2 regions of the Novilysobacter longmucuonensis genome follow, and region 2 is predicted to be linked to the other one. Evidence: predicted binding sites of a transcription regulator. Region 2 holds the regulator's gene; the other holds the start of a gene.

Region 1 (18,164 bases), on a different contig from region 2:
CCGCGCCTGCGCGACGAGCACCTCGACCGCGCGGTGACCGCGCTCGACGGCGCCACCTCGCGCCTGCAATCGGCGGTGATGACCGCGCGCATGCAGCCGGTCGGCCGGGTGTTCTCGCGCTTCCCCAAGCTCACCCGCGACATCGCCCGCCAACTGCAGAAATCGGTCGAGCTGGACGTGGTCGGCGCCGACACCGAACTGGACCGCAACCTGGTCGAGGCGCTGTCGGATCCGCTGTTGCACCTGGTTCGAAACGCGATCGACCACGGCATCGAGCCGCCTTCGGTGCGCATCGAGGCCGGCAAGCCCGAGCAGGGCCGGGTGCGGCTCAGTGCCCAGCAGGAGGGCGACCACGTCGCGATCGAAGTGCGCGACGACGGCGCCGGCATCGACCCCGACAACATCCGCGACAGCGCATTGCGCAAGGGCCTGATCGATGCCGAGGCCGCCGCGCGGCTGAGCACCGAGGAGTGCCTGCAACTGATCTTCCTGCCGGGCTTCTCGACCCGCGCCGAGGTCAGCGACCTGTCCGGTCGCGGCGTCGGCATGGACGTGGTGCAGTCCAAGATCCGCGAACTCAGCGGCGAGGTGCAGATCCAGTCCGAGCCCGGACGCGGCACCCGCTTTTTGATCCGGGTGCCGCTGACCCTGGCGATCCTGCCGACCCTGCTGGTGGAGATCGACCAGGACGTCTACGCATTGCCGCTGGTGCGCGTGGTCGAGGTGCTCGCGCACCATCCGGGCGAGCCGATGTGGGTCGACACCCAACGCGTGCTGGACCTGCGTGAGGAGCCGGTGCCGCTGCTCGGCCTGCGCGACTGGTTGGGCCTGCAGGAGGCGCCGCTGGCGGACTGCACCAACGTGGTCCTGCAGTCGGGCGAGCAACGCTTCTGCCTGGCGGTCGATCGCGTGCGCGGCCGCGAGGAAGTGGTGATCAAGGCGCTGCCGCGCACCCTGCGCGGATTGCCCGGTTACGCCGGCGCCAGCCTGATCGGCGACGGCCGCATGGCGTTGATCCTGGACGTCGACGCGCTGTACCGGACCGGCGTGCGCGGTGCCGCCAGAACGCTGTAGAGCGGAGCTTGCTCCGCTACGCTGAACGCCCCTGAGCGCGACCGCATCGTTCCCGATCGCGGGCATGGCCCGCTCCTACAACAGCGCGTCGATTCCTGTAGGAGCGCCCCATGGGCGCGAGCCTTTCCAGCAATTCCGCGATCTCACCCACGGCGCGCTCCCGCAGTCGAACCAAACGCCTGCGCGCTCAAGTAATCCCCCCCGCGACCGTTAATTTCCCCAATGGACAGACTCAGTCTCATCGGCGTGGTGCTCGCGATCGTCGCCTTGATCGGCGGCAGCGTGCTCAAGGGTGCCGGCTTGTCCGGACTGTGGAATCCGGCCGCGTTTTTGATCGTGATCGTCGGCACCGTCGCGGCGATCCTGCTGCAGACCCCGATGGTGACGTTCAGGCGCGCGCTGCGGATCGTGCGCTGGGTGTTCCAGCCGCCGTCGCAGGACCGCAGCGCGGTCATCGGCAAGATCGTCCAGTGGAGCAGCGTCGCGCGCAAGCAGGGCCTGCTCGGACTGGAGGCGGAGGTGCAGGCGCAGCCCGATCCGTTCCTGCGCAAGGGCTTGCAGATGGTGGTCGACGGGGTCGAACCCGAGACCATCCGGCAGATGCTCGAGATCGAGCTGGCCGGCCAGGAACACAGCGACCTCGCCGCGGCCAAGGTTTTCGAGGGCATGGGGATCTACGCCCCTACGTTGGGCATCATCGGCGCGGTGCTGGGGCTGATGGCGGTGATGAAGAACCTCGCCGACCCAAGCAAGCTGGGCCAGGGCATCGCCGCGGCGTTCACCGCGACCATCTACGGCATCGGCGCGGCCAACCTGATGCTGCTGCCGGTCGCCAGCAAGCTCAAGGGCGTGATCAACGGGCAGACCCAGGAGCGCGACATGATCATCGAGGGCTTGATCGCGATCGCCCAGGGCGAGAACCCGCGCAACATCGAAGCCCGGCTCAACGGCTTCCTCCACTGACGCCCTGCCATGGCCCGACGTCGCGACCCGCACGCAGATCACACCAACCACGAAGCCTGGGCGATCCCCTATGGCGACCTGGTGACGCTGCTGCTCGCCTTTTTCGTGGTGATGTACGCGATCTCCTCGGTCAACGAGGGCAAGTACCGGATGATCGCCGATGCGCTGTCCTCGGCATTCGGCGGTCCGCCGCGCACGATCGCGCCGGTGCAGTTGGGCGCCACCCAGCCGCGCTCGTTCGACCGGCCCGCGATGCAGACCGCCGCGGCCAAGGCCGGGCCGGCCCCGGTCGACCCGATCGCCAACCTGCGCGTGCGCCAGATAGTCGACATGCCGACTTTCGGCCAGCGCAGCGCCAGCGAGGCGCGCGCCGCCGCGGCCGCGGCCCACACCGCCAGCGACATCGCCGGACGCGACACCGCGCAGTTGCAGGCGCTCGGCCAGCGCATCGAGGATGCGCTGTCGGAACTGGTGCGGCAGAAATTGGTCAAGGTGCGCCGCGGGGCGACCTTCCTGGAGGTCGAGATCCAGAGCGACATCCTGTTCGCCAGCGGCGTGGCGGTGCCCAACGCCTTTGCCACCAGCACCGTGCGCCGGCTCGCGGCGGTCCTGCGTGGCGAGCCCAACTCCGTCCGGGTAGAGGGCTACACCGACAACATGCCGATCAAGACCGCGCAGTTCCCGTCGAACTGGGAGCTGTCGGCCGCGCGTGCGGCCAGCGTGGTGCACGTGATGATCGATGCCGACATCGAACCCGATCGGCTCGCCGTGGTCGGGTTCGGCTCGCACCAGCCGATCGCCGACAACGGCAGTGTCGAGGGCCGCAACAGCAACCGCCGGGTGCTGCTGGTGATCCTGGCCAGCCCGCAGGGGCCGGACGCGATCATCGACGAGCTGCCCCCAATGCTGGCCGATCACGAGACCGGCGCGGACGCGGACACCGCGCAGCGCCATGCCGGAGCCACCCTGCCTGCTCCGCTCGCGCCGGCCGCCGACAACGACTCGACCGGCGCCGCCGCGACGCGCCCGCCCCAACCCGTGCTGCCGGTCATCGCCACCGCCGTGCGCACCACCGAAGAGGATGCCGGCTGATGTTGATCTGGGCGATCGCCAACCAGAAAGGCGGCGTCGGCAAGACGACCACCTCGCTGTGCCTGTCGCGCAACCTGGCCGAGAGCGGCGAGCGCGTGCTGCTGCTCGACCTCGACCCGCACGCCTCCCTGACGCGTGCGTTCGAGGTGCCGAGCGCGCCGCCGCCGGCCGGCACCCACGACCTGTTCTCCGGCCACGACCCCGACCTGCGCACGCTCGCGCGCGGCACCGCGATCCCCGGGCTGCTGATGGTGGCCGCGCAACCGGCACTGGCGACGCTGGAGCGGCGCGGCGCCACCCAACCCGGGCTCGGGCTGGCGCTCGGCCGCGCCCTGCATCGCGTGCGCGGGGATTTCGACTACGTGCTGCTGGACTGCCCGCCGACGCTGGGGCTGCTGATGGTCAACGCGCTCGCCGCCGCCGACCGCCTGGTCATCCCGACCCAGACCGATCCGCTGGCGCTGCACGGCCTGGCCGACATGCTGCGCACCGCGGAAATGATCGAACGCTCGCGCCGGCGCCCGCTGCCACGCCACATCCTGCCAACCCTGTTCGATCGCCGCACCCGCTCGGGGGTCAAGAGCCTGGAGCAACTGCACGATACCTACGCCGGGCGCGTCTGGCACAAGGCGGTGCCGATGGACACCCGGCTGCGCGACCCGGCCGTGCTGACCGCCGCCGAAGCGCCGACCGGCCGCGGCGCCCTCGCCTACCGGTCTGCCCTGAGGTGGCTGCTGGACACGGCCGAGAGCGTCAATGCGCGCAAGGAGGCCGCGTGAGCGACGACGTCATCGACGCCTACCTGGACGATCTGCTGTCGCCCTCGGCCGCCGAGCACGAGCCGCCGGCGCGGGCAGCGGATGCGGCGAGCGCGGCGGCAGCGGCGGCACCGGCGTCGATCGCGCACGCTCCCCCGGACCGCGCGCCGGCCGAATCCGGTCAGCTCGCCGATCCAGAAGCAGCGGTGGCCGAAATGGCCATTGCAGAAGCCCTCCGCATCGAAAGCCGGCGTACACCGGTGCCCACGCCGGCGGTCGCACCGGAGCCGACCAGCCCGAGCGCCGCACCACCGGCGGCCGTCGGCGCTGGACCGCCCGCCACGCGCATCCAGACCGTGCACAACAGCGGCCGCTGGCTACGCATGCGCGTCGGCGTCGACGTCTACGCCTTCGAACTGATGCGCGTCCAGGAGGTGGTCCGCACTGTGCCGACCCTCGCCATGCGCGGCGCCGCCGCCTCGGTGCTAGGGGTGATGAACCTGCGCGGCCGCATCGTCCCGGTGTTCGACCTGGGCCGCTGGCTCGACTCGGGTTTCGTCAGCGCCGACGAGAATTCACGCATCGTGGTGGTTGAACGCGACGACGAGCTGATCGGGGTGCTCGTCACCGCGGTCGAGGACGTGGTGACGCTGGGTCGCGAGCACATCGAGCCGCCCCTGGCCAACGGCGATCCCGGTGCCATCCTCGGCGTCGCCCGCACCGGCGGCGCCCCCACGGTACTGCTGGACGCTGACGCGCTGTTCGGCTGATCTCCCGGCAAGAGCAAATCCCCCTGCCCCCCTTTTCCAAAGGGGGGAACTGCCATAGCGGTCCGCACTGTTGGAACGTGCGCCGCATCAGCTTGCCTGCATTGAGCTCCCTCCCCCGCGTTGAGCTCCTCCCCTGCATTGAGCTCCCTCCTTTGAAAAAGGAGGGTTGGGGAGGATTTGCTGTTGCTGTTGCTGTTGCCTTTGCGGTTGCAACACCAATCAACCCACCTCGCCACCCCACAGACCCCGAAGGGGCGGCGGCCATGGATGGCCGCCGTTTTCCGACCGAGGCAGGATGCCGAGTCGGAAAATCCCGGCGTCGCCCGCACGGCGAGGTGTTTGAAGTGTCGAGGAAGGGCCCTTCTTTGGTTGGCGGTCTCTAAGCTCAAGTGCATCACTTGGCAAAGAGAACTTGCAATGGGCCAGCACTACGCGCACCTCAGCGCCGAAGAGCGCGGCGTGATCAGATCAAGATCAACTTCAAGATCAACTTCAAGATCAAGAGCTTCCGCCTGAAGGCGGGTCGCTTTCTTTGACAAGCCCAAAGAAAGTAACCAAAGAAAGGGCTCTCCCCGACACCCCTCCCGTGCGGGCGTGCAGTGGCGCGGGGATTTTTCGACTCGCCATCCGTGGCTCGGTCGAAAAACGGCGGGCATCCATGCCCGCCGCCCTTCGGGTCTGTGGAGTGACGACGTGGATCGGTTGGCGTTGAACATCAACATCAACATCACCGGCAACGGCAACGACTCGGTTTCGATCAGGATCGGGATCGGGAACTCGGCACTACGCGTGCTGGAGGCTGCCGAGCAAGCTCGGCACTACGGCGCGGGCGCCTCGGTCTGAGGCGGCGGCTGCACCAGCGGCAGCACTATTCGGAACGTGCTGCCGGCACCGGGCTGGCTGGCGACCTCGATGCGGCCGTGGTGCTTGGCGACGATGCGGTATGCGATCGCCAGGCCCAGGCCGGTGCCGCGGCCGACCGGCTTGGTCGTGTAGAACGGATCGAAGATGCGCTGAAGGGTTTCGTCGGGGATGCCGCACCCGGTGTCGGCAATGCTGATCCAGGCCTCGCCGTCCTCGCTGCCGGTAGCCAGCACGATCGAGCCGCGCTCGGCGATCGCCTGGCCGGCGTTGATCAGCAGGTTCATGAACACCTGGTTGATCTCCGACAGATGGCACTCGACCAGCGGCAACTCGCCGTAATGCTTCTCCACGCGCACCTTGTACTTGAGATCGTTCCAGACGATGTTGAGCGTCGATTCCAACCCCTTGCGCAGGTCCGAGGGGCGCATCGGCTCGCCTCGGCCGACGTGGGAGAAATCCTTGAGATCCTGCACGATCTTGATGACCCGCTCGATGCCCTCGCGCGACTCGGACAGCAACTGCGGCAGGTCGCGGGCGATGAAGTCGATATCCAGCCGGTTGCGCGTGTTCTGCAGCGCCGCGCGCTGCGCGGCAGGGTCGTCGGACTGCAGCGCCGCGGCGTAGCCATCGAGCAGCGCGAACAATGCGCCGACATACTCCTGCAGCGTGCCCAGGTTGGAGTGCACGTAGCCGATCGGGTTGTTGATCTCGTGCGCGACGCCGGCGGCGAGCTGGCCGATGGAGGCCATTTTCTCCGACTGCAGCAGCTGCTCCTGGGCGCCGGCCAGGCGGCTGTAGGTCTGCTGCAGTTCGTCGTGCCGGCGCTGCAGCTCTCGCTCGCGGGCGGCGCGCGCGGAGACGTCGCTCATCACCACCAGCCCACGATGGGTGCCGCCCTGGAGACCGCTGAAGACCTTGATCTCCAGCACCAGTCCGGGCTGCGCGGTGGCGACCTCGCCGATCCAGCGGCCGTCGACGCCGGCGGCGTCCCAGGCGCGGTCCGGCACGCACGCCAGCAGCGCAGCGGGTTCGGCTGTCGGGTCATCCGGGTGCAGGCGCGCGGCGAGCACCTGCGCGGCGGTGTTGGCATGGGTCAGTGCGCCGTCGCCATCGAGCAGCAACGCCGCGGTGTCGGCCACGGCCAGCGCCCAGAGCAGGTCGTCGCTCCAGGCCGTGTTCGGGCGATCGCCTGAGTGACCAGGCTGTTGTTCGTTCATCCCACTCCGAGACAGCGCGCCTGCGGGCGGGTGCCCGCTTGTCCACCGGCATCGTACACGCCCGTGGCGTCGACGCGGCCCAGGTGACGCAGGGCCCAGGTGACTTCGCGGCGGCGCCGCGCGAGCAGCACGCTGTTGGCGCGGTTGAGTTCGCTCAGGGCGGAGACGCGTGCGGTGGCCTCATTGCCCAGCGGTTGCGACTCGACCTCGCGCAAGGCGACCAGCTTGGCCTGGGTCGAGCTGAGCAGCGCGTCGACATCGTGCTCGAGCAGGGCGCGGCGTTCTTCCTGCAAGGCACGTTCGAGCGCCTCCAGCGGAGGGACCGCAGCCTGGTCCGTCACGGCGTTCATCGGGTCAGGTCGTTCTCGAAGGCCAGCATGCGCGTGGCGATTTCCTGGGCGTCGACGCGGTAACTGCCGTCGGCGATCGCACCCTTGATCTCGTCGACGCGGGCCTGGTCGAGCCCCGCCGGGGCGGCGCCGAGCTCGCGCTCCAGCGCCTGCAGGCCGGCGGCCTCGCCGGTGAGGCGCATGTTGTCGGCCGGCGTGGCGGCGGCCACCGGCTGCGAGCGGTCCTCGCCGGACCGGGCGGCCGCGGCGGGATTGCCAAGCTCGGCTGGCCGCGGTGGCGGCACGCCGCCGTCGATCTTGCTGGTCATCGCACGCTCCTGATTACTCGGTCGACCACGCTAACGGCGGGGCCGGGCGGAACTTTAGTGGATTTGTGAACGACCGCACGAATCGGTCCTGCGCCGCCGCCCACGGCGCATGCCTGCCGGCTCAACGGGTGACCTCGACCACACCCTCCTCGATGAGCCGGCCGCGGACCACCCGGCGCGAGCCGATGTTCTCCACCGAGACGGTGCCGCCCGGAGTGGCCTTGCCAAGCGCGCGACCGGCCACGCGCACCTCGACCCCGCCCGCACGCGAGACCAGCACGACCGGGTCGCCACGGCGCAGCAGCGCACCGGTAGCCAGGTCGGCCTCGGTCAGCGCCGCGCCGCGCGGCAGGCTCAAGCGCGGCAGCCGGCCGATCAGCTGGGCCGGATCGCTGAAGCCGGCCCCCTCGCCGCTCATGTCGCGGCGCTGCACCGCCAACTGGTCGGCAGTGATCGGCACACCGGCGCGGGCCGGGGTTTTGAGCACTACCACATCGGCCTCGCGCCGCAGGCGCACCGGCACGTACAGCCGCCAGCCGGGCGCATCATCGCAGCGCACCTCGACCGTGCGCGGGCTGGTTGGCACCGCCTGCAGCGGCTGGCCGCATCGTGCCATCCGCAGCGCCGGGTCGACGGTGGCCTCTGAGCCCGTGCCTTCGGCGCCGAGCGCGGCGAGGGCGGCCTGGCGGATCGCGTCGGGCTCGGTGATGGCCGTCCCTGCGGCCGACGACGCACTCGCGAGCAGCAGCAAGGCCGCCAGCCAGGCGGGTGGTGATCGATGGGGCACGCGGACGCTCCTTGGCACTTGTTCCGTCGTGGACAAGCAAGTCATGTGCCGCGGGGCGCTTTGCCGGTCCCGCGTAGGGCCCTCGCCGCGCTGGAGCCCCCGCGGTCGCCCTTCTGCACTTGCTCTTCCGGTGCCCTTGCCCTTGCCTTTGCCCTTGCCTTGCCTTGCCTTGCCTTGCCTTTGCCTTTGCCTTGCCGTTGCCGCGTAAACCTAGCCACCTCGTCACTCCACAGACCCCGAAGGGGCGGCGCACATGGATGTGCGCCGTTTTTCGACCGAGCCATGGATGGCGAGTCGAAAAATCCCCGCGCTACTCCATGCCCGCACGGGAGGTGTGTCGAGGAGGACCCTTTCTTTGGTTACTTTCTTTGGGTCAGCAAAGAAAGTGACCCGCCTTCAGGCGGAAGCTCTTGACCTTGATCTTGATCATGATCTCGTCGCGTCGCAACTTCCAAAAACATCCGCTGGCGGTAGACAGGCAAAGATCAAATGCTTTCGCCTGAAGGCGAGTCACTTTCTTTGAAGGGCCAAAGAAAGTAACCAAAGAAAGGCCCTTCCTCGACACTTCAAACACCTCGCCGTGCGGGCGACGCGGGGATTTTCCGACTCGGCATCCTGCCTCGGTCGGAAAACGGCGGCCATCCATGGCCGCCGCCCCTTCGGGGTCTGTGGAGCGACGAAATGGTTGATTGGCATCGCAAGGTCAACGTCAAGATCAACGTCGGGGCAAGGGCAAAAGCAATGCCGATCCAGCGGCCGCCCGTGCCGCTCAAGAAGCGCCGGCCACGGCCGACAACATCGCCATGAGCCGCGACCTGCTGGACCGAATCGACCAACGCACCCGGCTGGCCGGCCACAACCGGCTGGCCTTGCTGCTGTTCCGGCTGGGCACGCGTCAGCTTTTTGGCGTCAATGTATTCAAGGTGCAGGAAGTCATCCCGCGCCCGCCGCTGTTCACCCTGCCGCAGCTGTCCGCCGCCTTCCGTGGCGCGGCCGATGTGCGCGGGCGGACCGTGGCGGTGCTGGACCTGGCCCGGGCGATCGGCCACGGCAGCCCGGACGACGGCCCGGAACCGCGCTACCTGGTGGTGACCGAGTTCAACCGCACCGTGCAGGGCTTCCTGGTGTCGGGGGTCGAGCGCATCGTCAATATCGCGGTCGAGGACATCCATCCGCCGCCGGACCTGGGCGGCGACTGCAACTACCTCACCGGCGTCACCCGCCACAACGGTGAACTGATCCAGCTGGTCGACGTGGAGAGCGTGCTGGCCGAGGCGGTACCGCGCAGGAGCGAGGCCGGCGCGATCATGCCGCTGGCGCACGGCGGTGCGGCGCGCGAGGTGCTGGTGGTCGACGACTCGCGCGTGGCGCGCAACCAGATCCGCCAGGTGCTCGAGCAACTCGGGCTGCATGCCACCTTGCTGTCGGACGGTCGCCAGGCACTGGAGCACCTGCAGCAACTGGCCGAAAGCGGCCGCGCGCCGACCGAGCGCTACGCCATGGTGATTTCCGATATCGAGATGCCGGCGATGGACGGCTACACGCTGACGACGGAAATCCGTCGCCATCCGGCCCTGCGCGGCCTCTACGTGCTGCTGCACACCTCCCTGTCGGGGGTGTTCAACCACGCGATGGTCGAGCGCGTCGGCGCCGACGACTTTGTCGCCAAGTACTCCGAGCACGAGCTTGCGCAGCGCATCACCTCGCGCATTAACGCGTTGCAGATGGCCGCGTAAGCGGCTGTTTCCAAAGCAGCTTTGCTCCTTCCCCTTCAAGGGGAGAGCCGGGATGGGGATGGGTTGGCCTGGCGGCTGCGGTCTGGCGCAGAGCCACCCCATCCCCACCCAACCCTCCCCTTGAAGGGGAGGGCTGAAGACGGCGTGGCACGCCGCTTGCCTCGGTTCGGGGGAACACGCACCCCGGAGGGGCGATGACCGAGCCAACTTCCTCGTTTCTTGGCGTCCATGGCACGGCGCTGGCGCTGCGCGAGCAGCGCATGCAGCTGCTGGCGTCCAACCTCGCCAACGCCGACACGCCCGGCTACAAGGCGCAGGACCTCGACTTCAACAGTGCCCTGCGAGCGGCGATGCAGCCCGTGGCCGGCAGCGGTGCGGGCACCGATGCGATCACCGCGGCAGCCAGCGGCGCGCGCTACGAGCGCCCCGCCAGCCAGCCCAGCATGGACGGCAACACCGTCGATGGTGATCGCGAGCACGCCGCCTTCGCCCAGGCCGCACTCGAATACCGCGCCTCGATGTCGTTCGTCGAAGCGAAGGTGCGCGGGATGCTGACCGCCATAACGGGCCAGTAAGGGAGACGACCGCATGAGCAACCTGCCCATCTTCAACGTCGCCGGTTCGGCGATGCAGGCGCAATCGGTGCGCCTGAGCACCATCGCCAGCAACCTGGCCAACGCCGACTCGGTATCAGGCGATCCCGACGCGGTGTTCCGCGCCAAGCAGCCGGTGTTCTCGGCCGAGGCAGTCGCGGGCAAGCCCGAGCTGTCCGGGGTGCAGGTGACCGAGGTCACCGAGAGCACCGCCGCGCCTATCAAGCGCTACGAGCCCGGGCACCCGCTGGCCGACGGCGAGGGCTACGTCTACGCCCCGGCGATCGATCCGGTCGCGCAGATGGTCGACCTGATTTCCGCCTCGCGGGGCTACCAGGCCAACGTCGAGGTGTTCAACACCGCCAAGGAGCTGGCGATGGCCACGCTCAACATGGGTAAATAACGATGAGCGCGATCACCGGCAGCAACGAACATCCCTACGGTTCGCTCGGCCTCGCCGCGCAGGCGCCGCCGCGCGACACCTCGCTGGGCCAGGCCGATTTCCTGCGGCTGATGACCGAGCAGCTCAAGCACCAGGACCCGCTCAAACCACTCGCCAACGCCGAGTTCCTCGGCCAGCTCGCGCAGTTCTCCACCGTGCAGGGCATCGAGGAGATGCAGGGCGCGATGGGCGCGATGGCCAGCGTGATGGAATCCGACCAGACCCTGCGCGCGGCCTCGCTGGTCGGGCGCGAGGCACTGGTCGAGGCCGACACCGTGCAGTTGGCGCCCGGCGCGCCGATGCGCGGCGAGCTTACCGCGCCCTCTGCCGGGCCGATCAGCATTGAAATCGTCGACAGTGCCGGGGCGATCGTGCGCCGCACCACCGTCGACGCGCCCTCGGCCGGCACCGTGAACTGGGAGTGGGACGGTCTTGACGACGCCGGCAACCCCAGCGCCGGCGGCCAGTACACCATCCGCGCCAGCATCGGCACCGGCAAGCAGGCCGAGGCATTGCAGGTACGCATGGCCGGCCACGTCGACAGTGTCTCGATCGAGCCGCACGGGCTCGTCCTCAACCTTGCAGGGCTGGGTAGCCATTCGCTGTCGGCGATCCGCAGGGTCGGCTGATGTCGCCGCGCCCAACCATCGACCTTCAGGTCGGCAATCAGATCCGCACCCCCTTCAGCACCCGGTCCACCCAGGAGCACACACCATGAGTTTCCGCATCTCGCTCAGCGGCATGAACGCGGCTTCGGCCGACCTCAACGTCACCTCCAACAACATCGCCAACGCAAACACCACCGGCTTCAAGCAGTCGCGCGCCGAGTTCGGCGACGTGTTCCCGGTGTCGGCCTTCGGCCTGTCGAAAAACGCGATCGGCGCCGGCGTGCGGCTCAACCAGGTCGCGCAGCAGTTCGACCAGGGCAACGTCGAGTTCAGCGGCAAGGCGCTGGACCTGGCGATCAGCGGGCAGGGTTTCTTCACCCTGTCCAACCAGGGCGCCAGCGTGTACTCGCGCGCCGGCAATTTCGGCGCCGACCGCGATGGCTACGTGGTCAATCCGTCCGGCCACCGGCTGCAGGTGTACCTGCCCAGCGCCACCGGCACCGGCTTCGACATGGGCCGCATGAGCGATTTGCAGCTGGCCAACGGCGACTCGCCGCCGCGCGCGACCGGCGAGATCGAGGTCGGCAGCAACCTGCCGGCCGATGCGGCGGCGCCGACCGTGGCGCCGTTCGATCCGACTGATCCGAGCAGCTACAACCACACCACCTCGCTGACGGTGTACGACTCGCTAGGCGCCTCGCACACCCAGTCGCTGTACTTCGTCAAGACCGCCAACCCCAACGAGTGGGAAGTGCATACCCAGATCGACGGCAACGCCGTCGGGGCGCCGGCCACGCTGCAGTACTCCGACATCGGCGAACTGCAGGCGCCGGTACCAGGCGAGATCGCGCTGCCCGACTACGATCCCGGCAACGGCGCCGCGCCGATGGCGATCACCGTCGACGTGAGCGAGTCGACCCAGTACGGCGAATCCTTCAGCGTGTCCGCGCTAGTACAGGACGGCTATGCCACCGGTCGCCTGACCGGCATCGAGGTGTCCTCGACCGGCGTGGTCAATGCGCGCTACACCAACGGCGTCTCGACTCCGCTGGGCCAGGTCGCAATGACCAACTTCAGCAACCCGCAGGGTCTGCAGCCGCAGGGTGACAACGGCTGGTCCGAAACCTTTGAGTCCGGCCAACCGCGCCGCGGCGGCGCCGGTTCGTCCGAGTTCGGCCTGATCCAGGGCGGCGCGCTGGAAACCTCCAACGTCGATCTGACCGAGCAGCTGGTCAACATGATCACCGCGCAACGCAACTTCCAGGCCAACGCGCAGATGATCTCGACCCAGGACCAGATCACCCAGACCGTGATCAACATCCGCTGAAGCCAGTAGCTGGTCCGCAAAGGACGCAAAAAGCGCAAAAGGAAAGTTTTTCTATTTGGTCTTTGCGCCCTTTGCGCTCTTTGCGGACAGCCTTGCCGACTTGATCGGCAGGCACCTGATCGGCAACAACAGGAGACACCACCGTGGACAAGGCCCTATACGTCGCGATGACCGGCGCCAGCGCCACGCTGAAGGCGCAGGCCTCGGTGTCGCACAACCTCGCCAACGCCAGCACGGTGGGCTTCCAGGCGACCTTGAGCGGCACGGTTGCAGCTCCGGTCGATGGCGCCGGCCACGCCTCGCGCGTCGCCGCCTCGCACCAGACGCTCGGGGTCAGCGCGCGCGCCGGGGCGGTGCACAACACCAGCAACGCGCTCGACGTGGCGCTCGATCCGGACCGCTGGCTGGCGGTGCAGGCGCCCGGCGGCGGTGTCGCCTACACCCGCGCCGGCAACCTGCAGCTCACCCCCAACGGCCTGCTGACCACCGCCTCGGGGCGGCCGGTGCTCGACCAAGGCGGCGCGCCATTGGCCATCCCCCCGCACCAGTCGCTGAGCATCGGTGGCGACGGCACCATCTCGATCGTGCCGCAGGGTCAGCCGGCCAACACCATCGCCGAAGCCGGGCGGCTGCAGGTCGCCGCGGCCAATACCGCCGAGTTGGTCCGCGGCGAGGACGGCCTGATGTACGCCGCCCCCGACGCCGCGCCGCTGGCACCCGCCGCCGGCAAGGTACTGACCTCCGGCGCGCTGGAGGGCAGCAACGTGGACGCCACCTCGATGCTGGTTTCGATGATCCAGCTGTCGCGCCAGTTCGAGATGCAGGTACGCATCTTGCAGAAGGGCGACGAGAACGCGCGTGCGGCCAACACCCTGCTGTCCTCGCGCTGATTTTTACGGCACACGCCACTGACATGAAGAGGAACACGCCATGAGCCAGGCTCTATGGATCGCGAAAACCGGCCTCGATGCGCAGCAGACGCGCATGGCGGTGATCTCCAACAATCTCGCCAACACCAATACCGTGGGCTTCAAGCGCGACCGCGCCAGCTTCGAGGACCTGCTGTACCAGACCGTGCGCCAGCCCGGCGGTGCCAGCTCCGAGCAGACCCAGTTGCCCAGCGGCCTGTCCACCGGCACCGGCGTGCGGGTCGCCGCCACCGCCAAGCAGTTCCAGCAGGGCAACCTGGCGCAGACCGGCAACGCGCTGGACGTCGCGATCAACGGCCGCGGTTTCTTCGAGGTGCTGCTGCCCGACGGCAGCCCGGCCTACACCCGCGACGGCAGCTTCCAGATCAATTCCCAGGGTGAGCTGGTCACCAACTCCGGCTACCCGGTGCAGCCGGGCCTGCAGCTGCCCGAGGGCGCGCAGAGCGTGACCATCGGCAGCGACGGCACGGTCTCGGTGCAGGTCGCCGGACAGGCCGAGGCGGTGCAGGTCGGTGCGCTGACCCTGGCCGACTTCGTCAACCCCGCCGGCCTGCAAGCCAAGGGCGAGAACCTTTATGTCGAGACCGGCGCCAGCGGCCCGGCGCAGCAGGGTGCGCCCGGCAGCAACGGCGCCGGCCTGCTGGTGCAGGGCGCGCTGGAGGGCTCCAACGTCAACACCGTGGAGGAACTGGTGTCGATGATCGAGACCCAGCGCGCCTACGAGACCAACGCCAAGGCGATCTCGACCATCGACCAGATGCTTGGCTTCCTCAACCAGAACCTCTGATCCGCAACGCTTAGAGAGTCGCAATGAAGACGGTCGCCGCACTGATGAAGATCCCGAATCGCCGCTTTCAAGCCGTCATCCCCGCGAAGGCGGGGATCCATGCCGACGATGCGTCCGCCACCGCGCGGGCATGGATTCCCGCCTTCGCGGGAATGACGGCTGGAGGGTTCGTGCGCTCCGTGGTGTCGGTAGGCGGTTTGCTTTTCGTCGGCATATTGACTGGCTGCGCCACGGTGATGGGCGACGTGCGCCCGTTCGAGCCGGTGGTGCCGCAGGCGGCCTCGCCGTATGCGGCGCAGGTCGCCGTGCCCGATGCCGCAACGCCCGCCGGCATGCTCGCCCCGGCGGCCGCCGCCGACCCCGGCGGTTCGATCTACGCCGCGTCCAACCGCGGGAGCGGCAGCGGGCGCGGCCTGCGGCTGTTCCAGGACAACAAGGCACGAGGCGTCGGCGACCTGCTGACCATCGTGCTGACCGAGCGCACCGCCTCGCGCTCGGTTGCGCAGACCTCTGTCACCAAGGAATCCGGCATCGGCCTGGGCGCGCCGATCGTCGCCGGGCTGCCGGTGACCTACGCCGGCCAGTCGATCCTCGAAGCCGAGATCGAGGGCACCCGCGACTTCACCGGCGCCGGCAACAGCGCGCAGAGCAACCAGCTCGACGGCGAGATCACCGTCACGGTGGTGCGCGAACTCGGCAACGGCAACCTGCTGGTCGCCGGCCAGAAGCGCATGCGCCTGAACCAGGGCGACGAGCTGGTCCAGGTTCAAGGAATCGTGCGCACCGCCGATATCGGTCCCGACAACCGCATCAGTTCCGACCGCGTCGGCGAGGCCCGCATCGTCTACGGCGGCCGCGGCACGCTGGCGCGGTCGAACGCGATGGGCTGGCTGGGCCGCTTCTTCAACTCCGCCGCCTTCCCTTACTGAGGCCCGTCATGACCAGCGCCAATCTCGCGGGACGCGGCATCGCCACCCCAACCTTCGTCCCGGCCCGACGCGTAGCCCGCCCCGAGGCCGCCGCTTCCGCGCCGCGACGCGCGCTACGCGCCGCGATGCGTACCTGCGCGGTGCTGTTGCTTGTTTTCAGCGCCAATGCCCAGGCCGAGCGCATCAAGGATCTGGCCCAGGTCGCCGGGGTGCGCGGCAACCCGCTGGTTGGCTACGGCCTGGTGGTCGGCCTGGACGGCAGCGGCGACCGCACCAGCCAGACGCCCTTTACCGTGCAGAGCCTCAAGACGATGCTCGACCAGCTCGGCGTGACCATTCCGCCGGGGGTCAATCCGCAGCTCAAGAACGTCGCCGCGGTCGCGATCCACGCCGAGTTGCCGGCCTACGCCAAGCCCGGCCAGAACATCGACGTCACCGTGTCCTCGATCGGCAATGCCGGATCCTTGCGCGGCGGCAGCCTGCTGATGGCGCCGCTAAAAGGCGCCGACGGCCAGGTCTACGCGATCGCCCAGGGCAGCCTGGTGGTCAGCGGCTTCGGCGCCTCGGGCCGCGACGGCTCGCGCATCTCGGTCAACGCGCCCAACGGCGGGCGCATCCCCAACGGCGCGATCGTGGAACGCGCGGTCGCCGGGGCGGCACCGACCGGCAACATCCTGCTGAACCTGCACGAGTTCGACTTCACCACCGCTGCGCGGATAGTCGCTGCGGTCGAAAGCGCATTCGGCCCCGGCCGTGCGCGCGCACTCGACGGCGTGACCATCGAGGTGACCCCGCCGCCGGGCGACCGCATCGGTTTCCTGGCGCAGCTCGAAACGCTCGACGTGCGCCCGGGCGCGGCGGCCGCCAAGGTCATCGTCAACTCGCGCACCGGCACCGTGGTCATGGGCGGCCACGTCACCGTGCTGCCGGCCGCGGTCGCGCATGGCTCGCTGACCGTGTCGATCGTCGAATCCCTGCAAGTGGACCAGCCCAACCCGTTTGGCGACGGTGCCACCGTCATCACCCCGCAATCGACGATCGAGGCGGTCGAGGACTCCAGCCGCATGTTCTTGTTCGCCGGCGGCACCTCGCTGGAAGCGATCGTGCGCGCGGTCAACGCCGTCGGCGCCGCGCCGGGCGACATCGTCGCGATCCTGGAAGCGCTGAAGCGCGCGGGTGCGCTGCGGGCTGAGCTGGAAGTGATTTGAGGATCATCGCCGCCAGCACTCGTCATCCTGCAACCCGCTCGTCATCCCCGCGAAGCCGGGGATCCAACGTCTTTCGCTAATGGCACTTGCAACGCCGCTGGCCGAAAACGCGCAGGTCACTGGGTTCCCGCCTTCGCGGGAATGACGAGCAGAGAAGCACGGCCCCTCAACCCGACATCCGACAAAGACCGACCTTACTCCCGCTCCCCGAGGCACAACCCTTGCATTAGCCCGAACATGCGCCTGCCCTCCGCCACCGAACTCGCGATCACCCCGCAACCGTCGCAATCGCGCGAGCGCCTGCAGACCGCTGCGCGCGAACTGGAGTCGCAGTTCGCGCAGCTGATGCTCAAGTCGATGCGCAGCGCGAGCATGGGCGACTCGATGCTGGGCGACAACACGATGTACCGCGACATGTACGACCAGCAGCTCTCGCGCGAGATCACCAAGGGCCAAGGCCTCGGTCTGGCGCCGATGATCGTGCGCCAACTCGAGCGTGGCAGCGGCGGCGCCGAAGGACAGAACATGTCCGCCGCGCCCATGCCGCTGCCGCAGCGCGCGCCGGCGGCGACGCTGCCGATGGCGATGCCCTACTCGCATGGCGGCTCAATGATGAAGATGGCCGCCTCCATGACCGGCGGCTTCGCCCTGGCGCCGAGCCGCAGCGGCGTGTCGATGCCGGCGCTGGATGTGGCGGCAAGCCGCCCGCCCGCCTCATCGCCGGCCGCACCAGGCCTAGCGGCCGACCAGTGGTCGCCCGACAGGACCACCGGCGAGGCGGCCGCCGCGACAAACACGCCGCTGGACTGCAGCAGCCCGGAGGCCTTCGTCAAATCGATCTGGCCGCATGCGCAGCGCACCGCCGCCGAACTGGGCGTGTCGGCCAAGGCGCTGGTCGCGCAGGCCGCGCTGGAGACCGGTTGGGGCCGGCGCCTGGCCGGTGGCCGCGGCGAGACGAGCTCGCACAATCTTTTCGGCATCAAGACCGGATCACGCTGGAGCGGTGAGCGAGTGAATTCCGCCACCCATGAATTCGTCGGCGGCGTGCGTCGCAACGAGCGCACCGATTTCCGCGCCTACGGCTCGATCCACGACAGCTTCGCCGACTACGCCCAGCTGATGCGCAACGAGCGCTACGCCGGCGCGCTCGCCGCTGGCAACGATACCGGCCGCTTCGCCTCGGCACTGCAGCAGGCCGGCTACGCCACCGACCCGTCCTACGCGGCCAAGATCTCGGCGATCGCCAATGGGCCGACTCTCCAACGCGCACTCGGCGCGCTGGATGAAAAATATGAGCACGCGCATGCCGCGCTGCCCGACCCGACCATTCGAGGCTGACCATGGGTGACATGCTCTCCACCGGAAGCTCCGCCCTGCTCGCGTTCCAGCGCGCGCTGTCGACGGTAGGCAACAACGTCGCCA
Region 2 (8,858 bases):
GCTGGTGTTCTTCGCGCTGGATGCGCATCTGGCGCTGGTCCAGCTGCTGTTCGAAAGCTACCAGGCGCTGCCGATCGGGCAGCCGCTGGGCGCCCCCGCGCAGTTCGCCGCCGCGCTGCCGGCATTCTTCGGCACCTGCCTGCGGGCTGGGCTGCTGCTGGCGCTGCCGGTGATGATGGCGCTGCTCACGGTCAATCTCGCCTTCGGCGTGCTGGCCCGCGCCGCGCCGGCGCTCAACCCCATCGTGATCGGCCTGCCGGTTTCGTTGCTGGTCGGATTGCTGCTGCTGGGGCTGTTGATGCGCCAACTGCAGGCACCGGTGCAGCAGTTGTTCGAGGACGCGTTCATGGCGGCGCGCGCACTGACCGGCTGAGGGCGGCCGCGGACTACCTCTGTAGGAGCGCCCCATGGGCGCGAGGCTTTCGCTCGTCCGGGCGATCGCGCTCATGGAGCGCTCCTACAAGGGGCTAGGGAATTTTTCTCTGGCGCTGTTCTTGCAGGAGCAACGGCAAATCCGCCCCGGCCCTCCTTTTCCAAAGGAGGGTGTCGAGACGGGAAGCCACACAGGGAAGCGCCGCCGGTGTCTGAACAGGACCAACAGGACAAGACCGAGCAACCGACCGAGAAGCGCCTGCGCGAGGCCCGCGAGAAGGGCCAGGTTCCGCGCTCGCGCGAACTCGGCAACGTCGCGGTGCTCGGGGCCACCTCGCTGGCGATGCTGATGTACGCGCCCGGCATTGGCGTGGCCGCGCAAAGCTGGCTGCGTGATGCATTGACCCTGGACCCGGCTTCGGTGGGTCGCCCCGATCGGCTGCTGCCGCACGCCGTCGGGCTGATGGTCGAGCTGATGCTGCCGGTACTGCCGGTGATACTGGTCGCACTGGGCGCGTGCCTGATCGCGCCGGCGGTGATGGGCGGCATCGGCTTTTCCAACAAGGCGCTGCAGCCGGACTTCACCCGGCTCGATCCGATGAAGGGATTCAAGCGGATCTACGGCAAGGAGGGGCTGGCCGAGCTGCTGCGCTCGCTGCTGCGTGTGCTGCTGGTGATCGGGGTCGGCGCGGCGGTCATCTACGCGGCATTCCACGAGCTGCTGGCAATGCCGCGCATGTCGCTGCACGGCGCCGCCGGCACCGGACTGGGCGTGGCCATCGGCACCTTCATCGCGATGATCGCCTCGCTCGGGCTGCTCGCCGCGGTCGACGTGCCGTGGCAACGCTGGCAGCACACGGTCAAGTTGCGCATGACCAAGCAGGAGATCCGCGACGAGCTCAAGCAGACCGAAGGCAATCCCGAAATTAAGGCGCGCGTGCGCCAGGTCGCCCAGCAGATGTCGCAGCGCCGGATGATGGAAGCGCTGCCGACCGCCGACGTGGTGGTGGTCAATCCGACCCACTATGCGGTGGCGCTGAAGTACGACGCGGACAACATGCGCGCGCCCAAGGTGGTGGCCAAAGGGGTGGACGAGATCGCGCTGATGATCCGCCAGGTGGCGCAGCAGCACCGGATCAGCGTGCTGGAGACCCCGCCTCTGGCACGGGCCTTGTATCGGACCGCCCAGGTCGATCAGGAAATCCCGGTGAAACTCTACGCCGCCGTCGCTCAGGTGCTGTCATACGTGTACCAGCTCAAGCGCTGGCACCCGGCCCACGGGCCGGCGCCGGTGCTCGACGGCATCACGTTGGGCGAGGCCGAGGCCGACGGTCGCGCCGAAGACGCCGGCGATCCGCCAGGCGACGGAACCCCGGCGCCATGAGCGCGGTACAGAACCGGTTCTCCGCCGCCAACATGATCGCGGCGGTGCGCAATGGCGCGGCCGCGCCGATCGTGGTCATGGCGATGCTGGCGATGGTGATCGTGCCGCTGTCGCCACTGCTGCTGGACATGCTGTTCAGCGTCAATATCGCGATGTCGCTGGTGGTGATGCTGGCGGTGATCTACGTGAAGCGGCCGCTGGAGTTCTCGATCTTCCCCAGCGTGCTGCTGATGGTCACCCTGCTGCGGCTGGGGCTGAATGTCGCCTCGACCCGGGTGGTGCTGCTGCACGGCCACGAGGGCCCGGCCGCGGCCGGCCGCGTGATCGAGTCGTTCGGCCAGTTCGTGATCGGCGGCAGCTACGCGGTCGGCATCGTGGTGTTCGCGATCCTGACCATCGTCAACTTCATCGTGGTGACCAAGGGCGCCGGGCGCATCTCCGAGGTGTCGGCGCGCTTCATCCTGGATGCCTTGCCCGGCAAGCAGATGGCGATCGATGCCGACCTCAACGCCGGCCTGCTGACCCGCGAGGACGCCAAGGCGCGGCGCCAGGAAGTGCGCGAGGAGGCCGACTTCTACGGCTCGATGGACGGCGCCAGCAAGTTCGTGCGCGGCGATGCGATCGCCGGCATCCTGATCCTCATCATCAACCTGATCGGCGGGCTGCTGATCGGGATGCTCCAGCACGACATGGACTTCGGCGAGTCGGCGCGGGTCTACACCCTGCTGGCGATCGGCGACGGCCTGGTCGCGCAGCTGCCGGCGCTGCTGATCGCCACCGCAACGGCGATGCTGGTCACCCGCTCCACCGGCGAGCAGGAAATGGGCGCGGCGGTGCAGGGCCAGGTGTTCGGCCAAGTCCGCGCGCTGACCGTCTCGGCGCTGATGCTGGGCATCATCGGGGTGATCCCGGGCATGCCCAACCTGCCGTTCCTGCTGCTGGCCGCGGTGCTCGGCTATGCCGCCTGGCGGCTGCACAAACGCAATGCGATCGCGGCCGACGAGGCCACCGCCGAGGCCGCCGCCGGGGCCAGCGGCAGCGCGCCCTCGCCCAGCGCCGAGCTGAGTTGGGACGAGGTGCGCGCGGTCGAACCGCTCGGGCTGGAAGTCGGATACCGGCTGATCCCGCTGGTCGACAAGACGCAGGGCGGCGAACTGCTGGCGCGGCTCAAGGGCGTGCGCCGCAAGCTGACCCAGGACCTGGGCTTCCTGATCCCCGCGGTGCACGTGCGCGACAACCTCGAGCTGGCGCCGGGGCAGTACCGCGTACTGGTGCACGGGGTGCCGATCGCCTCGGGCGAGCTGCACCCGGACCGCGAACTCGCGCTCGACCCCGGCCGCGTGTTCGGACCGCTGGACGGACTGCCGGGCAAGGACCCGGCTTTCGGGCTGGACGCGGTGTGGATCCAGCCCAGCCAGCGCGCGCATGCCGAGTCGCTCGGCTACACCGTGGTCGATGCGGCCACCGTGGTCGCCACCCACCTGTCGCACCTGGTCAACGAGCGCGCCTCCGAGTTGCTCGGCTTTGAGGAGGTGCAGCAGCTGCTGGCCAGTGTCGGGAAATCCGCACCCAAGCTCGTCGAGGATTTGACACCCAAGCTGCTGCCGCTGTCGGTGGTGGTGCGGGTGCTGCAGTCGCTGCTGGTCGAGCGCGTGCCGGTGCGGCAGATGCGCCAGATCGTCGAGACGCTGCTGGAACACGGCGCCAGCACCCAGGACCCGGCGACGCTCACCGCCGCGGTGCGCACCGCCCTGGGGCGCTTCATCGTGCAGGAACTCAACGGCCTCAATGCCGAGCTGCCGGTCTACACCCTGGCGCCGGCGCTGGAACGGGTATTGCAGGACTCGGTCAGCGGCTCAGGCGCCGCGATGGAGCCCGGATTGGCCGAGCGACTGCACCAGAACCTCAGCGAGTGCGTCACCCGCCAGGAAGGCCGCGGCGAACCCGCGGTGCTGCTGGTCCCCGCCGGGATCCGCGCAACGATCGCCCGCCTCGTGCGCCACAGCGTACCGGCCCTGTCGGTACTGGCCTACGGCGAGGTACCGGAGGACAAGCGGCTGCGGCTGGTGGGGTCGGTGGGGTGAAAGCCGGGCCCGGGGACCCGGAGAATCTTTAGGAGCAAAAGCGAGATGCAACAGATTTACCAAGGCCAGTCGATTGCGTCGCGCCCAGCGTCGACGCACCCCGCTTTCCCGGGTCCCCTGCCCCGGGTCCCCGGTCCCGGCTCCGAAGGAGCAACCCCATGAGAATCAAACGCTTCACCGCCCCCGACATGCGCACCGGCCTGCGCATGGTGCGCGACGAGCAGGGCGCCGATGCGGTGATCCTGTCGAACCGACCGGTCGAGGGCGGGATCGAGATCGTCGCCGCCACCGACTACGACGAAGCCCTGGTACAGCAGGCACTGCGCGCCGCCGCGCCGCGACTGGAGCCGCTGAAGCCGAAGGTGCTGGACGCGATGCCAGCGAGCTCGCCCCCCGCGATGGTGGCGAGCGCGGAACCTGCGCAGGCCGCCGCCCAGCCGGCCCCTGCCAAGCCAGCCGCCACCAAGCCCACCGCCGCGCCACCGCCGGTGCGCGAGACCTTGGCGACCCGCGCCCGTGCGGTATTCCGCCTCGGCGGCGAGCCGAGCGCGTCCGCGCCTGCCGCCGACCGCACCCCGACCCTGGCCGAGCTGACCTCCGCCCCGGCCGCGCCGCAGCCCAGCACACCCCCGCCAGCCGCAAGCCCGCCGCCCTCCACCGCCCGCTTCGACGAAATGATGGCGGCGCTGGCTCCGGCGCCAACGTCAGCGCCGGTGACGCCGACTGCAGTCGCCGCGGACACCGCGCAGACAGCGCCGGCACTGCCTGCGCAGACCGACGCCGACGCGGTACCGAACCCGCTAGCGGCGACCAAGCTTCCATCGCCGGCCGCCCCGAAGCCCGAACTGCAGCTGGAGCCGATGGCCGAACCGCCCGAACGCCACGCTGAACACGATGCCGGGCATGACACCCGGCACCTGCGCAGCGTCGGCGGCCGCGACCTCGATCCCGGCATCGCCGCGATGCGCGACGAACTGGCCAACATGCGCCAGCTGATCGAGCGCGAGATGGGCCAGTTCGCGGTCGAGCGCCTGCGCGGTTCGCCGGCGCGCGCCGCCGCCTACGACACCCTGCTCGGCTACGGTTGCGACGAGAACCTCGCACAGGCCATCGCGGCCAAGCTCGACCCGCAGCTAGACCCGGCCAAGACCCGCGCGCCGATGCTGGCCGAGCTCGCCCGCATGCTGACCGTCTCGCGCAGCGAGCCGATCGACGAGGGCGGCGTGATCGCACTGATCGGCCCGACCGGCGCCGGCAAGACCACCACGCTGGCCAAGCTCGCCGCCCGCTATGCGCAACGCCACCGCGCCCGCGACGTGGCTCTGGTCACCACCGACGTCGAGCGCGCCGGCGCCCGCGAACAACTGCAGGCCCACGGCCGCACGCTCGGCATCACCGTGTGCGAGGCGTCCGGCCCCGAGGGCCTGCCCAGGGCGCTGGAGCAGCTGGCCGACTACCCGCTGGTTCTGGTCGATACCGCCGGTTACGCGGTGCGCGATCTCGCCCTGCTCAGCCAGATCACTTGGCTGCGCGCCAACCAGCGCCTGCGCAGCCTGCTGGTGCTGCCGGCCAACGCCAACCCCTACGACCTGGGCGAGGTGGTGCGGCGCTATCGCCTCGCCGCGCCGGAGGGCGTGGTGCTGACCAAGCTCGACGAGACCGGCCGCCTCGGCGCCGCCCTGTCGGTCGCAGTCCGCCACGACCTCAAGCTGATCTACACCACCGACGGACAGCAGGTGCCGGCCGACCTGGACACCGCCGATGCGTCGCGCCTGGTCCTGCAACTGGAGAAATTGCGCCGTGCTGCCGATTGTCCCGATGCCCACCCTGCCCACCCCCTTGCCAACGAGGATCGTCATGTCGTCGCGAGCTGAGCCGATCAAGCAAGTCGAAGTCGCCGCCCCGACGGGTCCGCAGCCTGCCGCGGCACCGGTGCGGGTCATCTCCGTGGCCAGCGGCAAGGGCGGCGTCGGCAAGACCAGCGTCTCGGTCAACCTGGCGATGGCGCTGGTCAATGCCGGCCAGCGCACGCTGCTGCTCGACACCGACCTGGGCCTGGCCAACGTCGATGTGATGCTCGGTCTGTCGCCGCGCTTCACCCTGGCCGACGTGTTCGCCGGCCGCTGCGAGCTGCACGACACCCTGCTCGAGGGCCCGCGCGGGCTCTGGGTGGTGCCAGCCGCCTCGGGCAAGCGCCACATGACCGAACTGGTGCCGCAGCAGCACATCGGCCTGGTGCACGCCTTCAGCCAACTCGAACTGCCGATCGACACGATGGTGGTGGACAACGCCGCGGGGATCGCCGACGGCGTGCTGACCTTCTGCCAGGCCGCGCAGGACGTGATCGTGGTGGTCTGCGACGAACCGGCCTCGGTCACCGATGCCTACGCCCTGATCAAGGTGCTCAGCCGCGACCGCGGGGTCAACCGGATCCAGGTACTCGCCAACCAGGTGCAGCACCCGGCCGAGGGCCGGCAGCTGTTCGACAAGCTCGAACGCGTCACCTCGCGCTTCCTGGACATCACCCTCAACTACCTCGGTGCGATCCCGCGCGATGAGTGGCTGCGCCGCTCGATCCAGCGCCAGGAGGCGGTGGTCGAGGCGTTCCCCTCGAGCCCATCGGCGCTGGCGTTCCGCGACATCGCGCGCCGCGCCGGCCAGTGGCAGAGCCCGCAGGGTCCGCGCGGCCACGTCGAGTTCTTCATGGAGCGCATGGTGACCCCGCCATCGCGCAGTGCGGCGGCATGAACGTCGCGGCCGCTGCCTATCGGTCGAACCAGCGCTCGAGCCAGCCTGGCGCCGCCGCCGACATCGTCGAGCGCCACGGCGAACTGGTGCGGCGCATCGCCCATCACCTCGCCGCGCGCCTGCCGTCCAGCGTGGAGGTCGACGACCTGATCCAAGCCGGCATGCTCGGGTTGATCGACGCCGCCCGCAACTTCCAGGCGGATCAAGGTGCGGCGTTCGAGACCTACGCCTCGATCCGCATCCGCGGCGCGATGATCGACGAGATCCGCCGCGGCGACTGGGTGCCGCGCTCGGTCCACCGCCGCTACCGCGACGTGGTCGCCGCCACCCGCGAAATCGAACAGAAGGCCGGCCGCGCCGCAACCACGCAGGAGGTCGCGACCGCGCTGGGCGTGTCGCTGCCCGAATACCATCGCATGCTCGAGGACGCGGCGCGCGGCCAGCTCATCAGCTTCGATGCGCACGCCGAGGAGCACGACGGCGAGCCGCGCCTGGCCGCCCGCGGCACCGCCACGCCGGCGCGCGCGTTCGAGCACGACGAGTTCCGCGAGGCGCTCGGCGGCGCGATCGGCGACCTGCCCGAGCGCGAGCAACTGGTGCTGTCGCTGTACTACGAACAGGAACTCAACCTGCGCGAGATCGGCGCGGTGCTGTCGATCAGTGAGTCGCGGGTCTGCCAGATCCACGGCCAGGCCATGCTGCGCCTGCGCGCGCGCCTGGGCGAGTGGCGCGACGAGGCCGAGAACGATGATTAGGGCGAGAGCGGTTGGTCCGCAAAGCACGCAAAAGAAAGCAAGGAGGTGAGGAGGTAAGGAGAAGCGGCTCGCTCTTCCTTACCTCCTTACTCCTCTTTCTTCTCACTTTCCTTTTTGCGTCTTTCGCGTCCTTTGCGGGCCAACGCCCTTTCTTCCCCGCACCAGCGCCCTTCAAGAATTCCGTCCACCCGCCGATAGCACCCGAGAAGACAAACGCGAGCCCCCTATGGACAAGAACATCCGCATCCTGATCGTTGACGACTTCTCGACGATGCGCCGCATCGTCAAGAACCTGCTCAACGATCTAGGTTTCTTCAACACCACCGAGGCCGACGACGGCAACAGCGCGCTGGTCGAGCTGCACAAGGGCCCGTTCGATCTGGTGATCACCGACTGGAACATGCCCGGCATGCCGGGCATCGACCTGCTCAAGGCGATCCGCGGCGATGCCGCGCTGTCGAAGATCCCGGTGCTGATGGTCACCGCCGAAGCCAAGCGCGAACAGATCATCGAGGCCGCGCAGGCCGGGGTGAACGGTTACGTAATCAAACCCTTCACCGCCGGCACGCTCGGCGACAAGCTCGGCAAGATCTTCGAGCGCCTGGAGACGGCCGCGTGAGTCAGGGCTCCGGCCCCGGCCCGAGCGACGCCCTCGGCCCAGAGGACCGCCAGCTCATCACCAAGCGCCTGCATGCGGCGCTGTGGGCACTGGAGCACGAGGACCACGCCAGCTGGCGGACCAACGTCGACGAGCTCATCCAGTGGCGTACCCAGCCGTTCGTGCAGGGCCTGGCGAGGCTCGCGCGCGAGCTCGAGCAAGCCCTCGGCGACGGCACCGGCAGCGCACATGGGAGCTCGCTGCCCGATGCCTGTGCCCGACTGGAACACGTGGTCACCCTGACCGAAGGCGCGAGCCTGCGCACGCTGGACCTGATCGACGAATGCGGCGCCTTGCTGCGGCAACTGCCCCCCGGGCAGGACGAGGCGCAGCAGCAGGCGCTCGCCGGCATCCGCTCGCGGCTGTCGGAAATAACCGCCGCGCAGGGCTACCAGGACCTCACCGGCCAGATCATTTTGCGCGTAGTCGAGCTGGTGCGCGCGGTGCACGTCGGCCTTGGCGAGTACGCCACGCCGCAGGACAACAAGCCGCTGCAGCTGTCCACGCGCGGGCACGGCCCGGCGGTCGAGGGCCTCGACCCGGCCCCGGCCACCCAGGACGACGCCAACCAGCTGCTGTCCTCGCTGGGGCTGTAGCGCATGAGCGCCGCCTTCGAGGACCAGGGTTCCGACATCCGCAGCGACTTCCTGGTCGAGGCGCGTGAGATCCTCGACCAGCTCGGCGAGCAGATGGTCACCCTGGAACACGCGCCCGACGACCGCGAGTGCCTCAACGCGGTGTTCCGCGGCTTTCACACCATCAAGGGCGGCGCCGGCTTCCTGGATTTCAAGCCGATGGTGACGATCTGTCACGCGGTGGAGGACCGCTTCGACGCGGCCCGCAGCGGCCGGGTGCCG

Evidence for each region. The regulator FliA, encoded in region 2, starts transcription of late flagellar genes. The targets are predictions, from matches to a motif close to TAAAGTTTNNCNNNCNNNGGCCGATAA.
Region 1: the regulator FliA is predicted to act here: its motif matches at 1,262-1,288, upstream of ACJQWM_RS11785 (flagellar motor protein).

Annotation. Positions count from the first base shown of each region.
Region 1 covers NZ_JBJMAW010000014.1:167-18,330, forward strand. The annotation lists partial or broken gene ACJQWM_RS11780 (chemotaxis protein CheA) at 1-1,074, shown strand, start outside; gene ACJQWM_RS11785 (flagellar motor protein) at 1,297-2,037, shown strand; gene motD (flagellar motor protein MotD) at 2,047-3,129, shown strand; gene ACJQWM_RS11795 (ParA family protein) at 3,129-3,908, shown strand; gene ACJQWM_RS11800 (chemotaxis protein CheW) at 3,905-4,657, shown strand; gene ACJQWM_RS11805 (hypothetical protein) at 5,351-5,500, shown strand; gene ACJQWM_RS11810 (sensor histidine kinase) at 5,476-6,738, opposite strand; gene ACJQWM_RS11815 (flagellar protein FlgN) at 6,735-7,088, opposite strand; gene flgM (flagellar biosynthesis anti-sigma factor FlgM) at 7,085-7,396, opposite strand; gene flgA (flagellar basal body P-ring formation chaperone FlgA) at 7,518-8,183, opposite strand; gene ACJQWM_RS11830 (hypothetical protein) at 8,557-8,829, opposite strand; gene ACJQWM_RS11835 (chemotaxis protein CheV) at 8,987-9,919, shown strand; gene flgB (flagellar basal body rod protein FlgB) at 10,114-10,494, shown strand; gene flgC (flagellar basal body rod protein FlgC) at 10,508-10,915, shown strand; gene ACJQWM_RS11850 (flagellar hook assembly protein FlgD) at 10,918-11,583, shown strand; gene flgE (flagellar hook protein FlgE) at 11,669-12,889, shown strand; gene ACJQWM_RS11860 (flagellar basal body rod protein FlgF) at 13,033-13,779, shown strand; gene flgG (flagellar basal-body rod protein FlgG) at 13,820-14,605, shown strand; gene ACJQWM_RS11870 (flagellar basal body L-ring protein FlgH) at 14,758-15,534, shown strand; gene ACJQWM_RS11875 (flagellar basal body P-ring protein FlgI) at 15,660-16,742, shown strand; gene flgJ (flagellar assembly peptidoglycan hydrolase FlgJ) at 16,980-18,080, shown strand; gene flgK (flagellar hook-associated protein FlgK) at 18,092-18,164, shown strand, end outside.
Region 2 covers NZ_JBJMAW010000025.1:6,147-15,004, forward strand. The annotation lists gene fliR (flagellar biosynthetic protein FliR) at 1-373, shown strand, start outside; gene flhB (flagellar biosynthesis protein FlhB) at 581-1,756, shown strand; gene flhA (flagellar biosynthesis protein FlhA) at 1,753-3,840, shown strand; gene flhF (flagellar biosynthesis GTPase FlhF) at 3,999-5,714, shown strand; gene ACJQWM_RS14010 (MinD/ParA family protein) at 5,698-6,588, shown strand; gene ACJQWM_RS14015 (RNA polymerase sigma factor FliA) at 6,585-7,343, shown strand; gene cheY (chemotaxis response regulator CheY) at 7,570-7,962, shown strand; gene ACJQWM_RS14025 (protein phosphatase CheZ) at 7,959-8,597, shown strand; partial or broken gene ACJQWM_RS14030 (Hpt domain-containing protein) at 8,601-8,858, shown strand, end outside.